DNA from 3 places in the Psychrobacillus sp. FSL H8-0510 genome. Region 3 is predicted to be linked to each of the others. Evidence: a T-box and tRNA genes for the amino acid it is inferred to sense, from the RefSeq annotation. Region 3 holds a T-box; the other regions hold tRNA genes.
The links. A T-box is a leader RNA that pairs with one kind of tRNA and senses whether it is charged. The one in region 3 lies ahead of thrS (threonine--tRNA ligase), so its partner is inferred to be a tRNA-Thr.
Positions count from the first base shown of each region.

Region 1: it encodes a tRNA-Thr, which carries the amino acid that the T-box ahead of thrS (threonine--tRNA ligase) is inferred to sense. The anticodon was not compared.
Region 2: it encodes a tRNA-Thr, which carries the amino acid that the T-box ahead of thrS (threonine--tRNA ligase) is inferred to sense. The anticodon was not compared.

Region 1 is NZ_JBBOYZ010000001.1:93,112-96,377, forward strand. It holds rRNA gene MHI40_RS00445 (23S ribosomal RNA) at 1-1,185, shown strand, start outside; rRNA gene rrf (5S ribosomal RNA) at 1,307-1,422, shown strand; tRNA gene MHI40_RS00455 (tRNA-Val) at 1,447-1,522, shown strand; tRNA gene MHI40_RS00460 (tRNA-Thr) at 1,536-1,611, shown strand; tRNA gene MHI40_RS00465 (tRNA-Lys) at 1,620-1,692, shown strand; tRNA gene MHI40_RS00470 (tRNA-Leu) at 1,721-1,805, shown strand; tRNA gene MHI40_RS00475 (tRNA-Gly) at 1,823-1,897, shown strand; tRNA gene MHI40_RS00480 (tRNA-Leu) at 1,913-2,001, shown strand; tRNA gene MHI40_RS00485 (tRNA-Arg) at 2,017-2,093, shown strand; tRNA gene MHI40_RS00490 (tRNA-Pro) at 2,099-2,175, shown strand; tRNA gene MHI40_RS00495 (tRNA-Ala) at 2,188-2,263, shown strand; rRNA gene MHI40_RS00500 (16S ribosomal RNA) at 2,443-3,266, shown strand, end outside.
Region 2 is NZ_JBBOYZ010000002.1:92,823-96,088, forward strand. It holds gene MHI40_RS20130 (TerD family protein) at 1-295, opposite strand, end outside; gene MHI40_RS20135 (TerD family protein) at 353-952, opposite strand; tRNA gene MHI40_RS20140 (tRNA-His) at 1,312-1,384, opposite strand; tRNA gene MHI40_RS20145 (tRNA-Thr) at 1,397-1,473, opposite strand; tRNA gene MHI40_RS20150 (tRNA-Phe) at 1,479-1,553, opposite strand; tRNA gene MHI40_RS20155 (tRNA-Ile) at 1,558-1,632, opposite strand; tRNA gene MHI40_RS20160 (tRNA-Gly) at 1,636-1,709, opposite strand; tRNA gene MHI40_RS20165 (tRNA-Asn) at 1,741-1,816, opposite strand; tRNA gene MHI40_RS20170 (tRNA-Asn) at 1,822-1,897, opposite strand; gene MHI40_RS20175 (GatB/YqeY domain-containing protein) at 1,928-2,359, opposite strand; gene MHI40_RS20180 (ATP-grasp domain-containing protein) at 2,396-3,211, opposite strand; tRNA gene MHI40_RS20185 (tRNA-Val) at 3,247-3,266, opposite strand, start outside.
Region 3 is NZ_JBBOYZ010000001.1:3,525,412-3,528,677, forward strand. It holds gene MHI40_RS17900 (GNAT family N-acetyltransferase) at 1-391, opposite strand, end outside; gene thrS (threonine--tRNA ligase) at 464-1,711, opposite strand; T-box leader at 1,717-1,942, opposite strand; T-box leader at 1,980-2,205, opposite strand; gene MHI40_RS17910 (FAD-dependent oxidoreductase) at 2,259-3,266, opposite strand, start outside.

The DNA.
Region 1 (3,266 bases), 3.4 Mb from region 3:
GAAGGGGTGCTCTTTTGGGTTCATAGCCTAGAAGAGCCGCAGTGAATAGGCCCAGGCGACTGTTTAGCAAAAACACAGGTCTATGCAAAACCGTAAGGTGAAGTATATGGGCTGACGCCTGCCCGGTGCTGGAAGGTTAAGAGGAGTGCTTAGCGCAAGCGAAGGTGCGAATTGAAGCCCCAGTAAACGGCGGCCGTAACTATAACGGTCCTAAGGTAGCGAAATTCCTTGTCGGGTAAGTTCCGACCCGCACGAAAGGCGTAACGATCTGGGCACTGTCTCAACGAGAGACTCGGTGAAATTATAGTACCTGTGAAGATGCAGGTTACCCGCGACAGGACGGAAAGACCCCGTGGAGCTTTACTATAGCTTGATATTGAATTTTGGTGCAACTTGTACAGGATAGGCAGGAGCCTTAGAGCCCGGAGCGCCAGCTTCGGAGGAGGCGTCGGTGGGATACTGCCCTGGTTGTATTGAAATTCTAACCCATACCCGTAACCCGGGTAGGAGACAGTGTCAGGCGGGTAGTTTGACTGGGGCGGTCGCCTCCTAAAGTGTAACGGAGGCGCCCAAAGGTTCCCTCAGAATGGTTGGAAATCATTCGAAGAGTGTAAAGGCAGAAGGGAGCTTGACTGCGAGACCTACAAGTCGAGCAGGGTCGAAAGACGGGCTTAGTGATCCGGTGGTTCCGCATGGAAGGGCCATCGCTCAACGGATAAAAGCTACCCCGGGGATAACAGGCTTATCTCCCCCAAGAGTCCACATCGACGGGGAGGTTTGGCACCTCGATGTCGGCTCATCGCATCCTGGGGCTGTAGTCGGTCCCAAGGGTTGGGCTGTTCGCCCATTAAAGCGGTACGCGAGCTGGGTTCAGAACGTCGTGAGACAGTTCGGTCCCTATCCGTCGTGGGCGTAGGAAATTTGAGAGGAGCTGTCCTTAGTACGAGAGGACCGGGATGGACACACCGCTGGTGTACCAGTTGTTCTGCCAAGAGCATCGCTGGGTAGCTATGTGTGGACGGGATAAGTGCTGAAAGCATCTAAGCACGAAGCCCCCCTCAAGATGAGATTTCCCATTACGCAAGTAAGTAAGATCCCTCAAAGACGATGAGGTAGATAGGTTCGGGGTGGAAGCGTGGCGACACGTGCAGCTGACGAATACTAATCGATCGAGGACTTAACCAAATTTTGTTTAACGTAACAATGTCGTTTATCCAGTTTTGAAAGAATAAAACTTTTTTAAAATAACTCTTGTATTATTCTACAGAGTTGTTATAATAAAGGATGTCTTTCAAAAGTATTCAAGTCTAGTGACGATAGCGAAGAGGTCACACCCGTTCCCATACCGAACACGGAAGTTAAGCTCTTCAGCGCCGATGGTAGTTGGGGGTTTCCCCCTGTGAGAGTAGGACGTCGCTGGGCTTGCAATAAAATTATATATCCCATGGAGGATTAGCTCAGCTGGGAGAGCATCTGCCTTACAAGCAGAGGGTCGGCGGTTCGAGCCCGTCATCCTCCACCATATATTTACTCCTGCCGGAGTAGCTCAACTGGTAGAGCAACTGACTTGTAATCAGTAGGTTGAGGGTTCAAGTCCTTTCTCCGGCACCACTTTTTTCGAGCCATTAGCTCAGTTGGTAGAGCATCTGACTTTTAATCAGAGGGTCGTAGGTTCGAATCCTACATGGCTCATCACTTTTTATAGTGAATTATATTTTTTGCGGGTGTGGCGGAACTGGCAGACGCACTAGACTTAGGATCTAGCGCCGCAAGGCGTGGGGGTTCGACTCCCTTCACCCGCACCATTTAATTTAATAACCGAGCGGAAGTAGTTCAGTGGTAGAACACCACCTTGCCAAGGTGGGGGTCGCGAGTTCGAACCTCGTCTTCCGCTCCAAAGATTCACTAAAGTGCCGGGGTGGCGGAACTGGCAGACGCACAGGACTTAAAATCCTGCGGTAGGTGACTACCGTACCGGTTCGATTCCGGTCCTCGGCACCACTTTTTTGAAACATTGCGCTCGTAGCTCAATTGGATAGAGCACTTGACTACGAATCAAGAGGTTGCAGGTTCGAGTCCTGCCGAGCGCACCATATAACGGGAAGTAGCTCAGCTTGGTAGAGCACTTGGTTTGGGACCAAGGGGTCGCAGGTTCGAATCCTGTCTTCCCGACCAGTTATTATTTTCGGGGCCTTAGCTCAGCTGGGAGAGCGCCTGCCTTGCACGCAGGAGGTCAGCGGTTCGATCCCGCTAGGCTCCACCATGAACATTGAAAACTGAACATGCAAAACGTTAAGAAACATAGCTTTCAACTAACTTGTTAGGATGATAGCAAAACAATTTTGGACATCATTTAATGATGATGCCAGCAAAACAAAATGAGCTTTTAAACTAGTTCTAATTTGTTCGCTTTCAATGTGCTCTGCATACTGGAAGTAAACTATTATGGAGAGTTTGATCCTGGCTCAGGACGAACGCTGGCGGCATGCCTAATACATGCAAGTCGAGCGAATGACGAAGAAGCTTGCTTCTTCTGATTTAGCGGCGGACGGGTGAGTAACACGTGGGCAACCTGCCCTGTAGATTGGGATAACTCCGGGAAACCGGGGCTAATACCGAATAATCCATTTCCTCACATGGGGAGATGTTAAAAGACGGTTTCGGCTGTCACTACAGGATGGGCCCGCGGCGCATTAGCTAGTTGGTGAGGTAACGGCTCACCAAGGCGACGATGCGTAGCCGACCTGAGAGGGTGATCGGCCACACTGGGACTGAGACACGGCCCAGACTCCTACGGGAGGCAGCAGTAGGGAATCTTCCACAATGGACGAAAGTCTGATGGAGCAATGCCGCGTGAGTGAAGAAGGTTTTCGGATCGTAAAACTCTGTTGTGAGGGAAGAACAAGTACGAGAGTAACTGCTCGTACCTTGACGGTACCTCATTAGAAAGCCACGGCTAACTACGTGCCAGCAGCCGCGGTAATACGTAGGTGGCAAGCGTTGTCCGGAATTATTGGGCGTAAAGCGCGCGCAGGCGGTCCTTTAAGTCTGATGTGAAATCCCACGGCTCAACCGTGGAAGGTCATTGGAAACTGGGGGACTTGAGTACAGAAGAGGAAAGCGGAATTCCAAGTGTAGCGGTGAAATGCGTAGAGATTTGGAGGAACACCAGTGGCGAAGGCGGCTTTCTGGTCTGTAACTGACGCTGAGGCGCGAAAGCGTGGGGAGCAAACAGGATTAGATACCCTGGTAGTCCACGCCGTAAA
Region 2 (3,266 bases), on a different contig from region 3:
CTGCTTGAATATCAATGTTGATCGTCTCATCATCGCCGTTTCCCTCTCCAGTAAGGTTATCGCCAATATGAACCACAGAACCATTTCCGCCTGTTGGATTATTGTAGAACACGAAGTCACTTGCTGCTGACACTTTACCGTTCGCGTCCAATAAAAATACGGATGCATCTAAATCGAAAGAATGTCCTCCATCATATTTATTAACATCCCATCCAAGACCAACCGTTGCATGTGATAATCCCGGATTATTTTTTGTTAAGTCTACCTTTTGTCCTTTTGCTAAGGAAACTCCCATTTACAAAACCTCCATTTTTTTGTTTATTCTTACGTTTTTATTGCGAGTATTGTGTATTTATGCGAATCTCTGGCAAATTTCGTTGACGGTTTTGTCTGTTGTTCCATCACCAGTTGCTGAAAACTTCCACTCTTGCCCATGACGATAGATTTCGCCGACAATAAGAGAAGTAAGGCCTTGATAATCATCCGAGAGATTGTATTTAACCAACTCGTTACCTGTTGTTGGATCAACGATTCGAATGAATGCATTGGAAATCATGCCAAAGTCTTGTTTTCGAGAAACGCAGCTGTAAATATTTACTACGAAGACGATTTTATCGTAAGAAGCAGGAACAGACTTCAAATCAACCGTTATTACTTCATCATCGCCGCTGCCTTTGCCTGTTAAATTATCACCAGAATGTATAACAGACTTGCAATTACTTTTTTTATTCATGAAATAAATCAAATCTTTCTTCGATTGGAACTTTCCATCTTGAAGCATGATGACAGATGCGTCGCAGTCAATCTGTGGAGTAAGAGCTGCTAAAAAACCTTTCTTTTTTGTTGACGAAGCAGAAGCAGAATCCCAACCCAAACCGACTTGAATGCGATCGAGTTGTGCATTTCCTTTTGTTAAGTCAATACGCTGACCTTTTTGTAAGCTCACTGTCATATTCTTAGCCCACTCCCCTTATTTTTTTTTAGATGAATCGGTTACAGAAGGAATAAGAGGTTATCTCATCTCTACCATTTATTATATACACTGTAGTAAACAATGTCAATAAATAATATTGGTTAATTGAATCGAAGTCATAGAAAAAATCGACTAGAATCGACATATTAAACCATTTATAACTGCATTTCAATCATTACAGATTTGTTACTATAGTACACAATAGTATAGTAACGTCATCTAAATTCGATGTAGATTCTGTTGAAAACCATTCGACCTAAAATACATCTAGTTTACTTCTAAACGAGACAAAAACGCCATCCATTATGGACGACGCTTATCTCTAACTCTTTCTAGTATGTGACGTGAGGGGGTCGAACCCTCGAATAGACCATTCACAGTGGCCCGTGTTAACCGCTTCACCAACATCACCACAGTTTTATTTGGTGCCGAAGACAGGACTTGAACCTGCAGCCCCCTGATTACAAGTCAGGTGCACTAGCCAATTGTGCTACTTCGGCATGTATGGTGGACAAAAGTGGTAACGATCCACCCTCTATGGATTTTCAGTCCATCGCTAATCCATCTCAGCTATTTATCCGTTATGGTGGATCTTGCAGGATTCGAACCTGCGACATGTCCGTTATGAGCGGACCGCTCTACCGCTGAACTAAAGATCCATATGGTGCGAGAGGAGGGAATCGAACCCTCACCTCCAGCTTGGCAAGCTGGCATTATACCATTAAACTACTCCCACTGGTTACAGAACTACATCGCTCTGCAATAGTTGGCTTACCCGACAAGACTTGAACTTGTAACCTTCTCCTTAACAGGGAGTTGCTCTACCGATTGAGCTACGGGTAAATAATTGGCTCCGACAACAGGGCTCGAACCTGTGACTTCCTGGTTAACAGCCAGATACTCTACCAACTGAGTTATATCGGAATAAGAAAGGCAGTCGTTGCTGCCCGAATTTTAGGATATTAGATGTTTCACCATCTTCGAAATTGTTGCGTTTTCTGCTTTACCAGATAGTACAGGCATGGCAATCTTCATTGCATCTCCCATACTCATTCCAGCTACGACACCACTCTGTATGAGAGCTGCTCGCACTTCATCTTCTGACATCTGGTTCGGAAGGTAACCGTATAAAATGTCGATTTTTGCATTCGCATCCTCCACGCTGTCTGTCCGACCAAGCTTTTCGGCTTCTGCCAGATAGTCTTTGGTCTGCTTGATCTCGCGTTGCACGATCTGGATTTCTTCTTTTTCATCCAAAGGCGAACGTTTTACTTTCTCAGCATTCTCCAAGCCTGCCTTCACGAGTTGTAGCACGCCTTTTTTCCGTGCGTCTTTCGCTTTCATTGCTTGGATTAGATCTTTCATGATTAAGTCTTTCATTTTCATTGTTCTTCCACCGACTTTCTGTATTTTTTTCTTAATCTATAATTGCATTGCGTTTATCTTTTGGACAATATTTAACTCATCGCAACCGTACAGTCCTGAAGAGTTTATATTATTGTATTCAATCACTTTAAATCCATCATCTGTTTCCGCAACATCAATAACAAAGGCCTTTGAGAGAGGAAACAAATCAATCATTTCTTTGGTATAAGCCATCAATTCTTCAGATGGTTTGTGATTAATATTTGTAGACTTCTCGACTACATAGCTTGAGGCTGTCACGATTTGTTGCTCAACAACGAAAAAGCGATATTCGGCTTTTATCTCTTTGACAGGTGAGATCATTAAAGTCTGTCCCACATACGCACTATTGACATCAGATTCTCTTTCTTGCCATGAAAGAAAATCTTCTAATGTGATGGTGAAACCAGTAAACAACTTTGTGTTTCCCGTCGGTCGGATGAAAAAGGAATCCCAAATAGGTTTTAGCCCCGACAGCTCCCCAACCACGAATTCGTTGTTTAACAGTTCCTTGCCGATTTTTTGTTTAAACACTTCATACTCAAAGTCTTCGCTCCAGAAAGAACCTGGCTTAAAATTCTCTGATTGTGCAACGTTTGCAAATTGTTTTGAACCGTAGACCATTATGTTTTCATTTTTTGTAAATTTTTTCAATATATCTGCTGAATTATCTTCAGGTATTCTCGTACCTTTATGGAGGACAGTTAAACTATAATCTTTGTTCAGTCGTACTATTAAATAAGCAGTAGAACTCATTTCTAAAGCAGTTATGACTCTTTCCACATTCGAACTATTGTTTAGAAATTCTTGTACTAACCATTTCAACTTGCTCACTCCTTATCTTTTTTTCGAAATTTCATTTACTTTAATGGTGTCTGCTGAGGGACTT
Region 3 (3,266 bases):
TTTTTAAATATTTCTTTTGCCAATTTCCTATTAATACCTTTGCTTCTTTAACGTCTTCAAATGTGTCCAAATCATAATACTTCGTAACCTCATCTTTTGAAAAATAATAGAAAACCTCTTTTGCATCACTAATTTCAATGGGGCGTAATATAAATCGTTCTGTTTCTAATGTTGGAAATCTTTTTTTATGATTATCATGGATAAGTAAAGCTACAAATTGGGCAATTGCTATTACACCAGCTAACGTACTGAAAATAATACTGACCCAGACATAATTGGCAATTTCTCCATTCCCAATTGGCCCCACCTTTGGCTGATACATTGAATATATTCCCCATGCATTTCCAACTATAATAGCGATTCCTGCAAACAATAACATCCATTTTGCCATTATACGACCTCCATAGAGTTTCATTCGTTATATATAGCCGAAAATCCTTTTAGTATGACAATATTTAATATTTCACCCTTTCCTAGCCTCTTTTAATTTCTCTATAAATGCTGAAACACTCATTTCTCCCAATACACCTACTTTATGTTGTCGAACAGAAACTTCGCCATTTTCCATTTCATGATCCCCAATAATGAGCATATACGGATGTTTTTGCATTGCAGCTTCACGAATTTTCAATCCGATTTTCTCTACCCGGTTGTCTATCTCTACTCGATACCCATCTTGCTCAAGTTGCCACTTTACGTTCTCTGCATACTCTTTATGTGCATCGGCAATTGGTAATATTTTAACTTGAACCGGAGATAACCACAGCGGAAAGCTACCTTGATAGTGCTCCAATAGAATAGCCATGAATCGCTCAATAGAACCGTAAATTGCACGATGAATCATAATGGGTTGTCGCAATAGATTGTGTTCGTCGACGTACTTACAGTCAAACTTTTCAGGCATTTGAAAGTCTAGTTGAACAGTACCGCACTGCCAGCTACGTCCCAATGCATCTAATATATGAAAATCGATTTTCGGACCATAAAATGCTCCATCCCCTTCGTTTACCTGATATTCTACCTGCTTATTCTGAAGAACTGCTTCCAACGCTTGCTCTGCTTGATCCCAAACCTCTACTGATCCCATATAATTTTCTGGTCGAGTGGATAGCTCTACTTTATAGCTAAAGCCGAACTCCGAGTAAAACTCATCCACAAGGTCTAGTACCTTCGCTATCTCACTTTCAATCTGCTCCTCCAATACAAACAGATGAGCATCATCCTGAGTGAAAGCTCTGACTCGTAATAATCCATTCAATGATCCAGAGAGTTCATGGCGGTGGACTAATCCAAGTTCTGCATATCGAACCGGAAGCTCCCTATAGCTTCTTCGTTTGCTATTGAAGATTAAAACAGCTCCAGGGCAATTCATTGGCTTAATCGCATATTTTTGGTCATCTACATCTGCAAAATACATATTTTCATGATAGTGATCCCAATGCCCTGATTTTTCCCAAAGCTCCTGTTTCATCAGAATAGGAGTTTTAATCTCTTGATATTCTGCTCGTTGATGCTTTTCTCTCCACAGGTTTTCCAGTTCGTTACGTAGTATCATCCCTTTTGGTAAATAAAACGGCATTCCTGGTGCTTCCTCCATCGACATGAACAATTCTAATTGTTGCCCTAAATTTTGATGACTTACTCTTTCTTCTGCTTTCACTTTAATTCCTCCATTTACTATTTTTCTCCTAACAAAAAAGACCACACCCATCCCAGTAAAGGGACGAGTGTGGTCGTGGTTCCACCCTAATTTGCAACACAAAAAAATCTGTTGCGCTCATACAAGATAACGGTTTCCCGATTATGGATAATTACATAAATGTGTTCCCCATAATTGCTCCAAGGTGGTAAATCATTTGCATTTCTTTAAGGGCTTTCAGTCGGTGACCCCATTCTCTGATAAGAAAGTTAAAACAATTCATATCCTTTTCTTCGCTTGAATATTAAATTTATATACAAAAAGACCACACCCATCCCAGTAAAGGGACGAGTGTGGTCGTGGTTCCACCCTAATTTGCAACATAAAAGTTCTGTTGCGCTCATGTAAGATAACGGTTTCCCGATTATGGATAATTACATAAATGTGTTCCCCATAATTGCTCCAAGGTGGTAAATCATTTGCATTTCTTTAAGGGCTTTCAGTCGGTGACCCCATTCTCTGATAAGAAGTATTTAAATGATCCATGTCCTTTTCTTCGCTTGTTACTAATTGATTTTTCTAAGTATATGCAACAAAATTCAAATAGTCAACATTACTGTTATATTTTTTTGGTAGTACTTCGCTTTGCCATTTGCTGCAGGGGATCCCAAACCCCATTAAATGGTGGGGCATATGCAAGATCAAGATCCAATAACTCGGAAAAGGTCATATGGTGATAAAGTGCAGTTGCTAATACATCAATCCTTTTATCTACGCCATTTCCTCCAATAATTTGACCCCCTAAAATTTGTTGGTCATCCTTCCTGTAAATCAATTTCATATGCATCGTTTCCTTACCTGGATAATACCCTGCAATGTCCGTGGCTTCCTGCGTATGCACGTCATAGGAAATACCGAGCTGCTCCGCTTCTTTCTCAGACAACCCAGTTTTTCCAAGAGCCAAATCAAAAAATTTCATGATGGATGTGCCAACGATTCCTTTAAATTCATTCCTTTGACCTATCATATTTAATCCAGCGATTCGCCCTTGTTTATTAGCAGTTGTTCCTAAAGGAATATAATCTTTCAGTTGTTTAATACGATGAAAATGAGTTGCACAATCTCCTGCTGCGTAGATATCGTCCAAATTCGTTTCTAAAAAATTATTTACTACAATCGCTCCATTATGGTGCAATTGAATGCCAGTCCCCTCTAAAAAATCCGTTGTAGGTTTAACCCCTGTGGCAACTAAAACTAAATCGGTAGGGTAACTTCCTTTATCTGTCCTCACATCACTTACTCTCGTATCTCCCGTGAAAGATTGAACCTCTTCATTTAATATCACTTCTACATTATGAGCCTTTGCATGTTCATGTATGAAACATGCTATATCGTGATCAAATATACCGGCAAGCTGATCTCCTCTTTGTATAATACGTACTTTTTTTCCAATACTAGCAAAGTTTTCGGCCATTTCTAGTCCAATATATCCTCCACCAATTATAGTAACTTGTTGAACATTTTCTAAATCCGCGATAATTGCCTCTGTATTTGGAATGGTTTTAATCGTATGAATCCCTAACAAATGCCCACCGTTCCAATTAGGAACAACTGGAGTAGCACCCGT